Aureispira sp. CCB-E: one gene and its partner. The main gene of each other region encodes a partner of the protein of the gene in region 2 in a complex. Links are inferred from orthologs where the notes say so. Each region holds a gene or a part of one and is shown on either strand. Other genes may lie near its edges. The genes, in order: mnmE and mnmG.

Region 1 (8,855 bases), 1.3 Mb from region 2 along the record:
TAAGAATTTTTGTTTGGATGATTTAAATATTCTTTAATTGTAAATTCAATCTCCTTATTTGTTCCTATATTAATAACGGTTACTTTTTTCTCTTCTAAATCTTTTTGTAAGACTAAAAATGCAAGCTCTTTAATTTCTTCAATTCCTTTTACAAGTCTATTAATTTTCCAGTACCACATAACGAGTTCTCTCATAATTAGCATAAAGACAAAAGTTATAACTAGAGCCAATACAAGGTGTAAGATTTCCATAATTTTAGTTTTAGTATGAAATTAATATTTTTTGAAATTTAATATTATTGATGAATATACATAAAACTTTGTTTAATATTCTTGGAAAAGAACTTTTAAAATGCATTCTATCGCCTAAAAATCGTATTTTGTGTATAGAGGTACATTGCCTCTAAAGTAGGGAAAAGTAGAGGAATGAACGAGACTAAAGGACAATTCCAAAAAGGAAAAACAAAAACAGGCGGACGCACAAAAGGAACGCCCAACAAAGTAAACGGACTGCTCAAAGAAAAACTAAGCAACTACATTGAGGAAAACTTTGAAACGATCTTAGAGGACGTACAAGCGTCAAGGCGTTCAGACCGTATCAAGTTTTATTTAAAGATAATGGAATACGTTTTACCCAAGGCGAAACCAACCGAACCCACAACAGAAGCCCCCCTCTAAAACACAAACCTTAAATCAGTACATTTAATGGGTAGAATAGGCAATTTTGCACCCTCTTACGAAGGTTGCCACACATTAGATATAAGAATGCTAAATCCCTCTAAAAGCTTTGCTCTAAACAAGAATTTAAGCGCAACTTTAGAAGTATCTAAATATTGGGAACTAACAGATAATCTAATTTTTCTTAAATACAAGGCAGAAACCCACATTTTAGAGCTGTGCTTCTTTAGAGAAGGGAAACGTTACGATCAAAAAATAGGCATCACAAGATTAAAAACGAATCTAAAGAATGGATATAGATATTATTTTGTTTGTGGGCATACGGGGAAACGTTGTACTAAATTAATACGCCCTTTTGGGAACGCACACTTTGTACATCGTACAGCATTTAAAAACCTCTACTACGAAAAGCAGAAGGAATCAAAACTGTACAGGGCTATCAGTAATAGTTCCTTTGGTATAAGTTGCCGCTTGGATAACCTACGAAACGAATTATACTATAATCGTCCTAAGTATCAAAAGACGCATTACAGAGGCAAACCCACACCCAAATATCAAAAGTTAAAGAAGTTAGAAGAGAAGTATTATAATGCGAATAATGATGCTATTAGGCATTTGAAAGGGTTTAGAATAACCTAAATCTTTAGAGAAAATAAGAACGTGTTAGAAAAATGCAGTTTTCTTAACACGTTTATTTCTCATGTTAGAAAAATCACTTTTTTCTAACACGTTATTGTTTCATGTTAGAAAAGGAGTGTTTTTTTAACATGACTATTGAGTAAACAAAGCAAATAGCTCTTTATTGATATAATAATTACTTTTTCCATGCTTTATTTTTTCCATTAGACCAATATCAACAAGTGCATCTAAATAGATAGCTGCTGTTTGCCTGACTTTGTCAATGTCTTGTTGCAAAAACTCAATCTTAGTGTAAGGATGCTTAAACAAGTTCTCTAATAAGTCCTTACTATAAATTTTAGGCAGTTTGGTTCTAATTTCTTGCTTGAATTTCAACATTAAAGCACTAATAGACTTAATAATTTGAATAGATTCTAAAGCAGTTTCTTCAACGCCTTTTAGAATGTACAAAATCCATTCCTCCCAATTATCATTGTCTCTAACATCTTGCAATAGCTCGTAGTATTTAGCCTTATTTTGTATGATAAAGCGACTTAAATACAAAATAGGATTATCCAATAAGCCTTTTAAGCACAGGTATAAGATATTGATAATACGCCCCGTTCTACCATTGCCATCATAAAAAGGATGGATACTTTCAAATTGAAAATGAATGATTGCCATTTTTACCAAATGATCTAAATCATCTAAAGAATCATCGTTGATATACTGTTCTAAATTTTCCATTAAACGTTCAATTTCTTGAATGTCTTGTGGTGGCGTATAAACAACGTTTCCTTCTCCATCTTTTAGGGTTGTACCTGCTTGAGTTCTGAACCCTGCTGCATTGCCTTCTAGTTCTTCTTGGATAGAAAGAATATAACGATTAATCAATAAGTCATTACTACGTACTAAATTGAATCCTTGACGCAAAGCACTTGCATAGTTCATTACTTCTTTGGTGTTCAAATTCTTTACCTTTTCCTCTAAAACATCCGCTTTGAATAGTTCATCGTGTGTGGTAACAATGTTTTCAATAGCTGAACTTTCTTTTGCTTCTGTTAAGATCAAGGTATTCACTAAGATACTTTCATTAGGAATTGTTCTAGCAACTCCTTTGAGTTCGGCTAATGCTTTGTTGGCTTTAATCGCCTGTTTTAGAATTGCCTTTGTTTCTAAGTCAGAGGATAATGGTAAGGATTGTATTTTGTAATTTGGGTTCATTGCTTGGATTGCTTATTGATCCTATTCATTCAAAAATAACCTAAATCTTTAGAGAAATAGGCTATTTGAGGTTTCTTTTCATTATGTATTTTTGAACTGTTGCATTTTTTGCAATAGTTACTATTCTTTGTCTTCTATCACTCGCTCCACTAATGTTTCTATCCATGCCTTAAATCGTGGACATTTTTCTAACATTTTGTTGATACCTACATCCTCTGCAATTAAATTTCCTTCTGTTACTTTATCGTATGTATCACCATATTCATTAAGAATACGAATCAATCTCTTAGATGGAGAAGTATCTGGGTTATTATTTATTTCTTCTGGATTAGGATATGATTCAATGATTGCTTGTGTTTTAGTATAGATTTTTTTTTCGTAAAGCTCTTCAAATCCACAATTGTCAGAAAAAAGTAAGGCTTCAAATTCATGTTTTTGAATGTAGGGTATAAATTTATTACTCTTTATATCTTTTGAAAATCCATCCTCTAGTATTGATATTTTTTTATCAATATTTGATTCTTTGAGCATCTTCTGATATTCAGGGACAGAATTTGGTAATCTAAAAAAATCTAAAAATGTTGTAACAATTACATTAGTATTACCTCCCCTAATGATTCTCTGAATGTCATCTTTTAGCTGTTTATACTTACCAAAACCACCTTTGTTTCCTGTACTTGTTTGGAGACAAAATGCTTCTATTTGATAAAATTGGTAGTGCTCGGCAAAATAAGGGCGTACTAATTTATCTATAAATTCTAATTCGCTATACCCTTCAACAATAAATACTAATCTTTTCATGGTTGCCCCCCTATAACACTTTTTGTCCACAAATCACCTAAAGAATAATCCTCTAACCAATTCTTTAAATCTTGACTATCTAGTCGTTTAAAAACAGACTGTCCATCTGCTCTATCTACCGTTATTACGCTTTCAGGTTCAAAGTTACTAACTAAGTTAACAGATTGAGTTGATAAGATAATTTGACTTTTGACAGAAGCTTTTTTGATTAAACCTGCGAGTTTGTTAATGGCAAAAGGATGCAAGCCAAGTTCAGGTTCATCTATGATGATAGTACTAGGAGGTTCTGGTTGTAATAGCAAGGTTGCTAAAGCTATGAAACGTATTGTTCCATCTGATAAGTTTTGGGCATTTAGGTACATATCTGAACCTTTTTCTTCCCAAACTAACTCTATCATATCAGGGCTAAGTTCATCAGGTTCTAATGAAAAACCTTTAAAAAAAGGAGCTATAGATTGTACAGTACGAGTAATGAATTTAAAACTCTTAGGGTGTTTTTCTTGTAATAAGTATAAAAAAGCGGCAAGATTTGAACCATCTTCTTTCAATAATCTATTATCTTTCAAATTACAGGGAGTGCGTAATGCTGCTGTACGACTTGTGTCATGGAAATGATATATTTTGAAACTTCTAAAATGGTCACGTAAATACTTATCTCTATAGGAGGTACTATTTGTTAATACATGACTATTGTATTCTAAATCCCAATAGTTATAGTAACTTATATTTGAGTACTTAGAACCATAGCCACTATCTTCCTTATTTATAATTAAGTTGGAGGCTTGATTAGGAATTAATTCAAAAGCATAACTGTTAATGTTATTAAATTGTTTGAAATAAATTTCCCCTTTTAAATGATCTGAAACTTTACGTCCAAAATGCAAAAAACTATCCGCTTTGCCATGAGTTGCAATATATTTTTGGAGTTCATCTTTATACAAAACATTAAGCAACTTAAAAAAACCTATAAAATTAGTCTTACCTACACCATTAGCACCTATTAAAACATTGATAGGTTTTAATGTGAGATCTAATTCTCTTATAGATTTGAAGTTATTGATTTCGATGCTATCTATCATTAATTGAGTGCTTTTAAAACTTCTACTTTGGGAAATTATAAACGAAACTTATCTAGGGCTTTACCTTTACGCAATATTTTACTTAAAGTTGCAAAGCTTACAAGTTGTACTCTTAGTACAAAATTTATAATCTTTTTGTTTTATGAGAAGAAAATAACCTAAATCCTTAGAAGAAATAAGCTTAAATCACAAAATACAATAATATTCCAATTATAAAAACAAGCCAATCAATTGAAACGACAAAAAGGAAAAAGCAAGGCTCAAATATGAACCTGTTTTTCTACTATATTACAAGTTAGAAAAGTGCTATCTGATGATTAAGTGAACAACTGCGTTATGTCTTAGATAATAGAATAACTTTATTCACGCCAGATTTGACTTTATTTTGCAGCAATTACTTTCCGATACAGAAAGAAGAAAAAATATTCCCCAACAAATCATCCGTAGAGATTTCGCCAGTAATTTCACCCAAGTAATTTAAAGCGTGGCGAATGTCCATGGCTAAAAAATCGTTAGAAATGCCAATTTCCAATCCTTCCAAAACAGCATCCAAAGACTGTAGAGCAGATTGAAGCGCTTCGTAGTGGCGAGAATTAGAGACAATGCTACTATCCTGTTGCAATTGCCCAGAAGCGACCAAGTCAAAAAGCAATTGTTTGAGCTGATCAATTTGCGTTTTGTCCTTGGCAGAAAGCGATAGAGTAGTGTATGGCGTCGTCAAATTTTGTGTAACTTTTTCTAGAGTATCGTTCTCTTCAAGAGAGGATGGAGCTTGATTTTGAGAATGCAAATCTGCTTTGTTGGCAACAACAATGATATTCATATCCGCTGTCGCCAATTTTTGAAGATCAGCTTGTGCCTCTAAAGGGCTTAATGTCGTTTGGTCGTAGACGTAAATTAGAATGGCAGATTTGGCAACCTGTTCCAACGTTTTTTCGACCCCAATAGCCTCTATTTGGTCGGTTGCTTCTCGAATGCCTGCGGTATCAATTAAGCGATATTGAACCCCTTGAATATTGAGTATTTCTTCGATGGTATCCCTTGTTGTTCCCGCAATGTCAGAAACAATGGCTCGTTCTTCATTGAGCAGAGCGTTTAGAAGCGTTGATTTTCCTGCATTGGGGCGACCAGCCAATACCGTATGGACGCCATGTTTGATGGCATTGCCCAATTGAAAGGAATCTAAAAGGCGCTTGATAATCCGAACAATTTGTTGAACGAGTTCTTGCAGTTTTTCTCTATTGGCAAATTCTACATCTTCCTCACCAAAATCCAATTCTAGTTCTATCATGGAGGCAAAATGAATTAATTCGCTTCGGAGCTCCTTAATTTGATCCGAAAAACCTCCCCGCATTTGAGACAAAGCCAATTGGTGTGCTGATTCAGATTCGGCAGCAATTAAATCAGCCACAGCTTCAGCTTGAGACAAGTCCATTTGACCATTCAAAAAAGCACGCAATGTAAATTCCCCTTCTCTAGCCATTCTAGCACCTTTGCGAATAAACAGTTCAATCAGTTGTTGCTGAATATAACGAGAACCATGACAAGAAACCTCTATAACATCCTCCTTTGTGTAAGAATGTGGGTTTTTAAAAACAGAAACTAAAGCTTGATCAATGATTTTATTTTGTTCATCGCGAATATATCCCAAATGAATCGTGTGAGAATCAACTTGTTGTAAGTCTTTAGCTTGAAAGACTTCATTGGTAATTGAGATAGCTTGGTTGCCAGAAAGGCGGACAATTCCAATAGCGCCACTACCAGCAGGAGTAGCTAAGGCAACTATAGTGTCTTGGAGATCAATGAAGTTGTACAAAGTGAAGTGTATTATAAATAAAGAACAAGGTATCGATTTTTATAGCTATTGAATGGTCTTCTATACCTTGAATAAATGAAAAATAATTCAAGAACAAAGTTAAAACTAAAAACTTAAACTAGGAATGAATTGCTCTAAAAACAATGGAACGCCAATTTTGTACGAAGTACTATTCTTTCCATTCAATATAGGTAACCTTCAAGTTTTCAATACGAATTTGAACCCAAGCCTGTTTGTTCGAACCATCACTAGTCTGGTAAGCAACTTTTCTATAGACTGTTTCATTGTTTTGGTAGCCTAGGTTTTGGTATAAATTATCCCCTTGATGGTCATAATACTCGTCTTCAAAAGGACCCGAATTATTGGGTCTATCTACGCCGACCAATAAACCATTTTTTTTGTCCAGGAAATCATTGATTACAGCATGAATAAGTTTATTTTTTTGACCATTTCTATACAACGAAAAAGTCCCTAGTATAGCAATCAAGCCCAGTACAAAAAATCCTACTTCCATTCTTATTTAAATCGGTTTAATACTTTTTATAATTTTGTCTAGCACCTTATTATTTTTTTGTAAGGTTTGCTCATGTCCCATCCCCAAGACCAATAATACATTTTGTGGACTATCTATAATAAACACTCCCAATTGGACTGGACTACCATTAATGCTACCTTCTAATTCAGATACAACTCCCATCATCCCATTTAACTCTATAATTTCGGGTTCTGTCGTAATATTAGGCTGTGTCAATTGAGTCTGAATAATTGCTTCCAACTCAATTAGGGCTTCTTCTATTTGATCAGCTTCCATGATAGAAAACGTAATCGATAGAGAACCATCATCATTTTGCAATGTTGCTACTTTATCCTCCTCGTCTATTTGCCACTCACTGGGATACCAAAATTCGACTTGAGCAGCTTGATAAGTGTATAAATTGCGTTTGATTTGAGCCTGCAAACCAGTATTCATTAATATAAAACTAAACAAAAAGATACAAAAAAAAGTTTTCATTGGTATTTTTATGGTGGACTAAATTTTAAGATATTATCATAACAATGATTGAACGGAATGTATGAGAAGCGAACTATGCTGCTTTTTTTCTTCATCAAAAAAGCAAAACAGAGGTTACGCGTCTTTTGATGATAGGTTAGACAAAGGAAAAAAGGCTATAGCAAACCAATTGTTTTATTCTTAATAAGAATTACATTCGTGATAATCATTAATACATAGCCAATAACACAAATTTTATTCCTATCGTTTTAGTAAGTCGATATTTTATTGAAGGATGATTGTTTGTAGTAATTGCACTGTTAGCTATTGTCTTTAAGTATTCAACCTTATTGATCAATCAATAAGGTTGAATTTAGCCATAATGGGAAAGCAAGTGCTTGCCAGCTAGAATGAAATGGTGGAAAGTAATAAAAGAGCTATTGTTTTACAAAAGTAGATCCATTTTGAAACCATTGCCAAGCAGTAGACAGGATGTCGTCAACATTATATTTTGGCGTCCAGCCCAACAGTTTGTTTGCTTTTGAGTAGTCAGAATAGATGGCCGAAACGTCACCTGCTCTACGAGGACCAATTTTGTAATCTAATTTTTGCCCAGTCGCTTTGTCAAAGGCGGTAATTAATTCTAAGACAGAAATACCTTTCCCTATGCCTACATTAAAGGCTTCACAATTAGCATTATTTTTATTGTTAAGCAAATATTGTAAGGATTTTGTATGCGCATTACCAACATCCATAACATGGATATAGTCTCGGATGCAGCTACCATCTCTAGTGTCGTGATCATTGCCTGTAACCGTAAACTGATCTCTAGCTCCTGTTAATGCTTCCATCAAAATTGGAACAACATTGTAGGCTCCCGCTTGAGGAATTTCTCCCATCAAACCACTAGGATGGGCACCCGCAGGGTTGAAATAACGCAATAAGATGCTATTAATGTTAGGATTGGCAACAGAAAAATCTTCAATAATTCTCTCCGCCATTTGTTTGGTACTAGCATAAGGACTTTCTGCTCTTGACATAGGAGTGTCTTCCGTTACAGGTAGAACAGAGGTGTTGCCATAAATAGAACAAGAAGAAGAGAATATAAAGTTAGGAATCTGATACTGATGAATGCAAGTTAATACATTGAGCAAACTGTTTAGGTTGTTCTGATAGTATTTTAATGGTTCTTGAACCGATTCAGGCACACTTTTGTATGCTGCAAAATGTATGATGCCGACAATATCTTGATGTGATTCGAAGACCGTTTTAATGGCTTCTAAATTGCAAAGGTCAACAGCATAGTTAGGAATCGTTTTACCTGTAATTTGGGCAACAACATCCAAAATTTCAGGATTAGATCGGACATTGTTGTCGATAGAAATTACATCAAAACCATTTTCTACTAAATCAATAATGGTGTGACTACCAATATAACCACACCCACCAGTTACCAATATTTTAGACATTTCTAAAAGGTATCAATTTTCTTGTAAACAAAAAATTTAAGTAATTACTAAACAGGACACAGTGTATTCAATACATGCAAATACTATATAGTATTGCTAGTTCGTTGATTTTTACCAAAAAGATAAAAAAGTACATTCGTAAATTAAAACAAACTAAAGTAGGGAATGTGCTGCGAACCT
Region 2 (8,806 bases):
TATGAAGCTAATTTTGATTGGCAATTATTAGAAACCGAAGTGAAAAAGGCAGGAACAGAACGTTTGATGTATTTTGCGCTTTCGTTGACCAATCCATTATATTCTAACCCAACTGTGAGTGAGTTGATAAAAAAAATGGAACCCCAAACTTCTGCTTATTACAAAAAAGGTGTTGCAGAGAAAACAAAAAATTTGCATACTCAATTGAGAATTGGAACCTCCTATCCAACAGAAGTAGAAAAGGCAATTTCAGAGTTTAATGCCACCAATCAGTTCAAGGAAAAATCTTATTATTTTTGGTTAACTTGGAAATATTTGCTTTTTCCTCCAATGGAAGAGGCTAAGAAGATGGCTGCTAATTTATACCCTAATGCTAGACAAGGTGTTTGGATTTGGTGGACTCGATCTTATCGAATGTTAGAGTACATTGCGAGTGAAATTAGTTGGCTGTTGCTGTTTGCATTGATGTTTAAAACATGGTACGATTTACTTCAATGTGGTTGGACCAATTTGTTTTTTAAGTCCTCAAAAATTTCTACCAAAGAAAAAATGAACACCTTAGGTATATCAGAAGAAGCATTAGAACGCATCAAAAAAAGAATTCAATAATGAAAGAACCACAATGGATTTGTATTACAGGAACCGATGGTGCTGGTAAATCTAGTTTAATAGATATTTTATTGCAAGACACCATTTTGTTTAACGGCAAAAAAGTCAAAGAAGTCACAATTTGGGATTTGTTTTATTTACCCAAGGAAGAGCAACATCTTTCTATTTCTTCTAAGCAAGCTGTTGATTGGTATTTAAAAAGTCTTTCTCCTCAAAGTCGTACGTTCTTTTTATTACACTGCATGGCACAAGCATTAGAAATTGCCAGAAGAGAAGCAGTAGAGATTGCTTTGATTAATGCCTATTGGTACAAGTATCTAGCAACAGAAGTTGCTTATGATGGAAACTTAGCCCATCGGCTTAGCTTGACAACTTCTTTTCCGAAGCCAGATCTTGTTTTTTCTTTAAATGTTTCTGTCAAAACAGCAGGACAACGAAAGAAACACTATTCAACCTTTGAAAGTGGATTTCCTGAACAGGTCAATACAAAGCAATTTATGAATTTTCAACATAAAGTACAAGCAGCTTATCAGCAGATTATGACTACAGTAGAGCATATTGCTTTGGATGGAGAACTACCTTTGTTAGAATTAAAAAAGCAGATTCTAGCGCAACTAAAATTTTAAATAATGAAACCGTATACTATTACAATAACAGGAATTGATGGTTGTGGAAAAAGCACTGTTATTCATCAATTGATCAAAAAACAAAAAGAAGTTCCAGAAGCCTATCAAGTATTGGCATGTACTAATTTTCACGATACGCCCAATGCTCCTTTTTCTGAGTTGTCTCAAGGCATGGATGCCTTATCCCAATATGCTGATATTCGAAAAGATCCAACGATTAAGTATGTTGCTTTATATTTAAAAATGACCTTGTTTGGGGCAATAGAGCAATTTTTTGCTGATTATTATCAACCCAATGTGTTAATTACAGAACGCCATCCACTAGTAGGGAGTTTGGTTTATGGTAATTTATACCTACAAATGAACTCCAAATTGAATCTACAAGAAAATTCTACTTGGAATGAATCATTGTTAGAAGAACAACAAATTCCTTGGGCAAGTATTTTACATTGGTTTAAATTAGAAAATAAACGGCTTGGAAGAAGGATAGATTTTTGGGAATTGCCAGCATACTTAGTAAAAATTCAGCAACAGCAACTTTCAGAACTAATTCCTTCTTTAACAACTCTTTTTAGAACAACCTTACCGCAAAAGATCATTCATTTCCAAATTGAAGAAAATATTGCTGCTACAAGAGTAGGGCAACACAAACCCAAAGAAATACATGAAAGTGAACAGCATTTGATATATCTTCATCAAGCTTATTTAAAGGCATTAAAATATATGGAAAAACAAGGTGTAGCAGTAACTTATTTAGTGGTACAAGGGAAAGATCCCAATGACCTGATGAACGATGTATGGAGAGCAATTTATCCATAATTGTTTTGTTAATAGATGGCAATTAAAAGTAAGGTCAAAATCTAAATTTTGACCTTCTATAATTTAAGAGTTCAGAGTTTTTATGTGTGATTATTAGTGCTGTATGAATATTGCTGAAAGCTAGGAAATAAGCAAATTATTACTTGGTGATAAAAAAGTACCTATGCATCGGCTTGTGCTGCTAGTAAGTAGTCTTTTATTTCTTGATAACCTTTATTTTCTGCAATGCTCATGGCTGTTTCTCCTGTGTACATTTTTGTTGTAATAAAAGCACCATTTTCAACGAGTAGTTTTGTCAAGGCTAAATTTCCTCTGTAAACCGCAGAATGCAGCGCTGTGGCATTTTGCATTTGAGCAATGTTAGGATTTGCACCAGCTTTAAGTAAAATCGTACAGAGTTCGTAGTTTTCTTTGGCAACAGCCGATTGTAAAGGTGTGACTCTAGAAACGTTCTTGGCAGCAAGATTGACATCGGCACCATATTCAATCAGTAGTTTTGCAATTTCTGTTTGATGGAATAGAGCGGCTAAGCATAAAGGAGGATAACCATCTTGAGAAAGAGCATTAATTCCTTTAGATTTATACTGTCGTAGATGCTCTTTTACCGCATCAATTTTACCACAAACAATCGCTTCGTGAAACGATAAGGTTTTTTTCAAGGCAAGTGCTTGCTCTAGAGCTTTGTCTAACTGATTATACGCAATAATCATCAGCCCTGAGCTACCATAATAATCTCTAAAGTTTAAAATTTCAGGATTAGAGTGAATCAATGAAATGACTTTGTCAGTATCCTTGTTTTTGCTGTGTGATTTAAGTACTTGAATCATATGCTTTATTTTTGAGGTGAGGACAAATAAGCTGTAAAAAAGTACTTTCTCTAGCAGTTAGTCAAAGACTTTTTTACAAATAAAATTATGTTGCGAGACTTGCATTCGATTAATGATCAATGTGTTGTTGGTAAGGGAATATATTGCTTGTATTCGTCTAGATTCTTGGATGCTCTTTCTATTCAAAAAAAGAAAGTAGTAATTCATGTTAAGGCTTTAGGTCTATTCTTTGAGTAGTGAAAGACATTTCCAACAGATAGTGGCTGAATGATAACCAATACGTTTGTGTGAGGTTTAAGGGTATAAGTATAATCTGATTTAAACCAATTATAACTTGATACTTAACTTAATTTACCTTTAAGCTAAAAGATTACCAAAAGTTACAAAAAAAAATCTACATAAACAACTTATTGTTAGTGAATTGTGTGTAATTTAAACTAAAAAATTAAATATGCCTAATTATAGAATAGCAAGTTTTATCACAAAAAAAGCGGCAAGACTCGATGAATCCTAGTTTTAGGAAAAAAATGGAAGCAGTTCAACGATTCGTAGACACCACTTAATTTTTATTGGTTGGTAGTTGTTTGTAAAACAGATCTTTAGATAGCGTAGCAGTAGCGAGCGTAATGTGCCGTACAAAAAAAAGAGTTGTATGCATCACATAATGATTGCATACAACTCACTATAAATTGAATAAATGATCGTTTTTTTAGCGTCCTACATAGACCAATAAAATAGATACATCAGCAGGAGAAACACCACTAATACGACTTGCTTGACCAATAGTTGCAGGCTGCAACTGATTCAACTTCTCCACGGCTTCGGAAGAAAGCCCTTTGATGGTTGAGTAGTCAATGTCATATAAGCGCACATTTTCTAAGCGGTTAATTTTTTCAACTTGATCTTTTTCTTTGCGAATGTATCCCTCGTACTTCAAATTAATTTCAGCACAGTCTACAAATTCTTGCTCAAATTGCTGCATGAATTTTTCTACTTTAGGAATAGCTTTCATAAAGTCTTTGATGCTGAGATTTGGGCGCAAAAGAATTTTATGCATTTTCATTTTTTGACGCAGAGGAGCAGAGCCTTTTTCTGCCAATACTTGATCAATATCAGATGGATCTATACTCGTATTATGAATAAATTCAGCAATTTTCTCATAAGCAGCCTCTTTTTCTCTCACACGTTTTAGGCGATCTTTCACATCAATACCTAGTTGATCTGCCAACGGTGTCAATCGAGTATCTGCATTGTCTTGGCGCAAGAGAATGCGATGTTCGGCACGAGACGTGAACATACGGTAAGGTTCTTTTGTTCCCTTGTTGATTAAATCATCAATCAAAACACCAATATAAGCCTCTGAACGTTTTAAAACAAAAGGTTCTTGGTCGTGTATTTTTAGATGTGCATTGATTCCCGCCATTAGACCTTGAGCAGCCGCTTCTTCGTAACCTGTTGTTCCATTAATTTGCCCTGCAAAGAATAAGTTTTTCACTAGGCGAGTTTCCAAAGAAACTTTGAGTTGTGTGGGCTGGAAAAAGTCGTATTCAATAGCATAGCCAGGGCGGAACATTTTGGCATTTTCAAAGCCAGGAATCAATTGCAAAGCTTTGTATTGCACATCTTCAGGCAAAGAGCTAGAAAAGCCATTTACATAAACTTCGCAAGTATCCCAACCTTCAGGCTCTACAAATAATTGATGGCGTTCTTTGTCCGCAAAACGTTCAATTTTATCCTCAATAGAAGGGCAGTAACGAGGACCAATACCTTGTATCCGTCCCGTAAACATAGGAGATTTATCGAATCCTGTTTTTAGGATTTCGTGCACTTGCTTGTTGGTGTAAGTAATGTGGCAAGGACGTTGTTTTTCTAATTTGGGTGTATCGGTAAATGAAAACTTGCCAACAGGTTCGTCTCCATGCTGTACCTCCATCACATCCCAGTTGATGGTACGTCCATCGACACGTGCAGGAGTACCTGTTTTCATGCGATCTGCCTCAAAACCTAACTCTATCAATTGAGCAGTAATACCTGTTGAAGCTCGTTCGCCAGCACGTCCAGCACTTATTTTTCGCTCGCCAATATGGATAATACCATTTAGAAATGTTCCATTGGTTAGAATAACCGTTTTGGCAGGAATTTCTAAACCTAAAGAAGTGCGCACTCCTTTTACAACACCATTTTTGACAACAAGACCAACGACCATTTCTTGCCAAAAAGAAATATTGGGATTGGATTCTAGCATCATACGCCATTTTTCGGCAAAACGCATTCGGTCACTTTGAGCACGAGGACTCCACATGGCAGGACCTTTGGATAAGTTTAGCATGCGAAATTGGATCATGGTATGATCGGTTACAATTCCCGAATAGCCACCTAAAGCATCAATTTCACGTACAATTTGCCCTTTGGCAACACCACCCATAGCAGGATTGCAAGACATTTTGGCAATGGTTTCCATATTCATGGTTGCTAACAACACCTTGGAACCCATATTGGCAGCTGCTGTTGCTGCTTCGCAGCCTGCATGTCCTCCACCTACAACAATTACATCATATTCTGGAAACATAGTATTTTTAAAATTGTTGGTTTGAGGTTTTGGAAAGCCCCCAAACAGATTAATAGTGACGCAAAGATACAACATTCTACTACTCTATGCAATTTTTTTAATTATAGGAGTGTATGGCTATATCTTATAGAGCATCAATTATATCTGAATCAGAGAAAATGACAATCCAATGATTTTAGAGTGGTTTGAAAGCTATTATTTTCGATTGGGAATAGGAATGTTATTTGAGGTAGAGGATGTACTTCTCGTAACTTTTGCTGTTATCAATCGTTATTATTATTAAAAAAAATAAAGATGCAACTATCCCAAATAAAGTTTACCTTACTCTTACTGATTTGTTTTGTATCCAATAGCCAAGCACAAGAAAACCTACCGTTGTGGTTTGAAGAATTGGATTTTGAGAAGAATGTCAATCGTTGGTATAAAGTTCAAGAATATGGTGAAAAAACCTACTATAATGCTTTGTATGTAAATGCCCAAAAAGATTTTCGTCTCGTTGCAGAGTTCGATTCTAAAAATCGAATGATGGATTCCAAATGGGGGCTGTCTTGGGGGCGAAAAGATGCCTATAAATATTATCACTTTGAAATCAACAATCGAAAAGAATTTAGAATAGGGTATCAGCTACACGGAAAATTCAATGTTATAGAGCCTTGGGTTCGAAAAAGTAAGCTTATTGCAACTGATTATAATACCCTTGAAGTTCGAAAGCAAGGGGGAAATTTGCTCTTTTTTATCAATAATAAAGTTGTGTATAAGATGCCTTATCGACCTTTTGAGCAAACGGGGGTTGCCTTAAAAAGTACGTCAAGAGAAATTATTTTTAAGCGTTTGGCTATTTACCAAGATATGGGCGAGATCAATTTGGTAAAAGGAGGGGATGCTGTAGAGGGAACTCAACCACAGAACTTGGGGCGAGAGGTGAATAGTGAGTATGTTGATAAATCGCCAACGATAAGCCCAGATGGTAAAACTTTGTATTTTGTTCGAGAAGATGCTAAAGATGGTTTTGGAGCGCAAGATATTTACTTTAGCACTCGTTCAGAAGATGGAGTATGGTCAAAAGCAGTGAACATTGGTCGTCCATTGAACAATCAGGGCAATAATTTTGTCAATGCTGTAATGCCAGATAACAACACCTTAATGACCATCAATAGTTATGGACGAACAAGTATGGATGAAGTGTTGGCGTTTACATATAGAACAAAAGACGGTTGGTCAATTCCTAAGCGAAAAGCCATTCAGAGACTACAGCATGTTGGTAGATGGGTTTCTTTTGATTTGGCAGCGGATGGCAAAACCATTGTCTTTTCGATGAAACGACCAGATACCTATGGAGGAAGGGATTTGTATGTTTCGTTTTTGCTACCTGATGGTAACTTTTCTACACCCAAAAATTTAGGACCAACACTGAACACTCCTGGAAATGAACACTGTCCTTTTTTAGCAGCGGATGGTAAAACCTTGTATTTTGATACCGATGGACATCCTGGTTATGGAGGGCGCGATATTTTTATGGCCAAGCGACTGGACGATTCATGGACTAATTGGGAGGTGCCTCAAAATTTAGGTCTAACCATCAATACTAAAGGAGCGGATGAAGGGCTTGTTATTCCTGCTTCGGGAGAGTATGCCTATTTTGTTTCAGACAAAAAATCTTATGGAGGGTATGATATTTATAGTTTAAAAATGCCAGAAGCTTTACGACCTGAGCCAACGGCACTAATAACGGGATATGTGATCAACTGCTTTGATCAAAAGGGTATTCCTACTAGCATAAAAGTTTTTAAAGAAGGTGTTTTGGTAGAAGATGCTTATGCTCGAACCAACCCCATTAATGGCGAATTTAAATTGGCTTTAGTTGGCGGTTTTAATTATAAAATAGTGGCTACATATAATGCTGAGCTAGAAGAGAGCAATCAAGATACCATACAAATTGATTTAACTAACTTAGAAAAATACGAGGAAAGAGAACTAGATCCTATTTGCTTTCGACCTAAGAAAAAGCCTGGAGAACCTGTAAAAGTGCCCATTAGGGCACAGCATATTCCTACGTTTAAAAGTGTTTATTTTGATCATGACAAGTCTATCTTGACCAATATAGCCAAAGCTGAGTTAGATAAAATGGCAGATACACTCCAATTTTATCCAACTATAGCGGTAGAAGTATTGGGGCATACAGATAGCAATGGTTCCAATCGTTACAACTGGACTTTGGCAATACGCCGTGCGTCAACTGTCATGAAGTATTTAGAGAAAAAAGGAATTGCTTCTGATCGTTTTGCTTTTAAAGGGTTTGGAGAAACACAACCTGTTGAATCCAATGCTACCAATAATGGTCGTGCCTCCAATCGTCGAGTGGAGTTTAGAGTTATCAAAGAGTTTTCTGAAATGTCCAATCGTTGAGGTACTGTCCAATCTGCTCTGTTAGGAACAAAAGCATCGTTTTATGTTGAGTTGTTAGTGTTTTTGCGCAACAAGGAATAATTCGGGCAAATTAGATAATTCTCTTTGTTCTTTGATAAAAAAGCCTGATTGTTGGATGGATTGTTGTAATTCTATTTTAGTATAAAAGTTCGTAGTTGGCATGATTCCTAATTTTAGGAGTACTGTCATAAAGATTCGAGGAAGACTTCTTTTTTCGCCTAAACAGGCTGTGGAGGATATGAATATGCCATTGGTTTTTAATAAGGTATATATTTTTTTTAGTGTTTTTTTTGTATCTGTAACATAATGTAATACATTAAATGCTAATATTATATCAAAAGAATTGTTTTTAAATCTTTGGTCGAAAAGATCTGTATATAAGAAACTTATCTTTTGGGGGATATTATTAGATTTATCTTGAGCTATTTTTATCATCTTCTCTGAAGTGTCAATCGCTACTATATCTTGTGCGGCTTTTGCCAATTCAATACTTATCAGACCAGAACCGCACCCAAAATCTAGAACTGTGTCTGATTTATTGAGGTATGAAGTGGTACGATGAATTATTTGCAAGCCTATTTTTCCTATTTTGTCACTAGAATGGCTAGAGACTCTATTCCAGAAATTTTCAGATGAATACATTTTAACATTTTTAGGTAAATAAATAAGAATGGAAAAATACCTATTTACAAATGTAAAGTTGACTCTAATGCAGTAGAAAGTACTTGCAGAGCAAGATTTCTTATCTAAAGTCAATAAATTTTGAGGCAAACATAAAAATAACCAATAATTCTATCAGTAGAATTATTGGTTATCATTTGTTAAGGTGTTATTTGGTTTTTTTATCTATATGTCTACGTCCTTGTTGGGTAAATTTGTTGTTGTTGAAGGAGGGGTAGGATCTTTTTGTGTTTCTGTAAAAAACATTC

Evidence for each region.
Region 1: the proteins of mnmG (region 2) and mnmE are in contact, whole or in part, in a solved structure (PDB 9HIP), measured with the Escherichia coli proteins. The link is inferred for Aureispira sp. CCB-E from one-to-one orthologs.

Annotation. Positions count from the first base shown.
Region 1 is NZ_CP133671.1:1,711,081-1,719,935, forward strand. What follows is about bases 4,005-6,934. They hold mnmE (tRNA uridine-5-carboxymethylaminomethyl(34) synthesis GTPase MnmE), read right to left. Parts: upstream 6,216-6,934; coding sequence 4,794-6,215; downstream 4,005-4,793. Other genes in these bases: QP953_RS06635 (AAA family ATPase), read right to left, coding at 4,005-4,399; QP953_RS06645 (hypothetical protein), read right to left, coding at 6,385-6,729; QP953_RS06650 (hypothetical protein), read right to left, coding at 6,736-6,934. Also shown: QP953_RS06610 (hypothetical protein), read right to left, coding at 1-251; QP953_RS06615 (hypothetical protein), read left to right, coding at 426-677; QP953_RS06620 (hypothetical protein), read left to right, coding at 705-1,316; QP953_RS06625 (Fic/DOC family N-terminal domain-containing protein), read right to left, coding at 1,449-2,519; QP953_RS06630 (DUF4276 family protein), read right to left, coding at 2,640-3,320; more of QP953_RS06635, read right to left, coding at 3,317-4,004; more of QP953_RS06650, read right to left, coding at 6,935-7,227; UDP-glucose 4-epimerase GalE, read right to left, coding at 7,644-8,675. UniProt on the Escherichia coli protein: Exhibits a very high intrinsic GTPase hydrolysis rate. Involved in the addition of a carboxymethylaminomethyl (cmnm) group at the wobble position (U34) of certain tRNAs, forming tRNA-cmnm(5)s(2)U34.
Region 2 is NZ_CP133671.1:450,845-459,650, forward strand. What follows is about bases 3,021-5,901. They hold mnmG (tRNA uridine-5-carboxymethylaminomethyl(34) synthesis enzyme MnmG), read right to left. Parts: upstream 5,451-5,901; coding sequence 3,591-5,450; downstream 3,021-3,590. Other genes in these bases: QP953_RS01760 (OmpA family protein), read left to right, coding at 5,745-5,901. In the rest of the region: QP953_RS01735 (nucleotidyltransferase family protein), read left to right, coding at 1-609; QP953_RS01740 (hypothetical protein), read left to right, coding at 609-1,235; QP953_RS01745 (hypothetical protein), read left to right, coding at 1,239-2,054; QP953_RS01750 (ankyrin repeat domain-containing protein), read right to left, coding at 2,216-2,881; more of QP953_RS01760, read left to right, coding at 5,902-7,856; QP953_RS01765 (class I SAM-dependent methyltransferase), read right to left, coding at 7,911-8,519; QP953_RS01770 (rhomboid family intramembrane serine protease), read right to left, coding at 8,724-8,806. UniProt on the Escherichia coli protein: NAD-binding protein involved in the addition of a carboxymethylaminomethyl (cmnm) group at the wobble position (U34) of certain tRNAs, forming tRNA-cmnm(5)s(2)U34.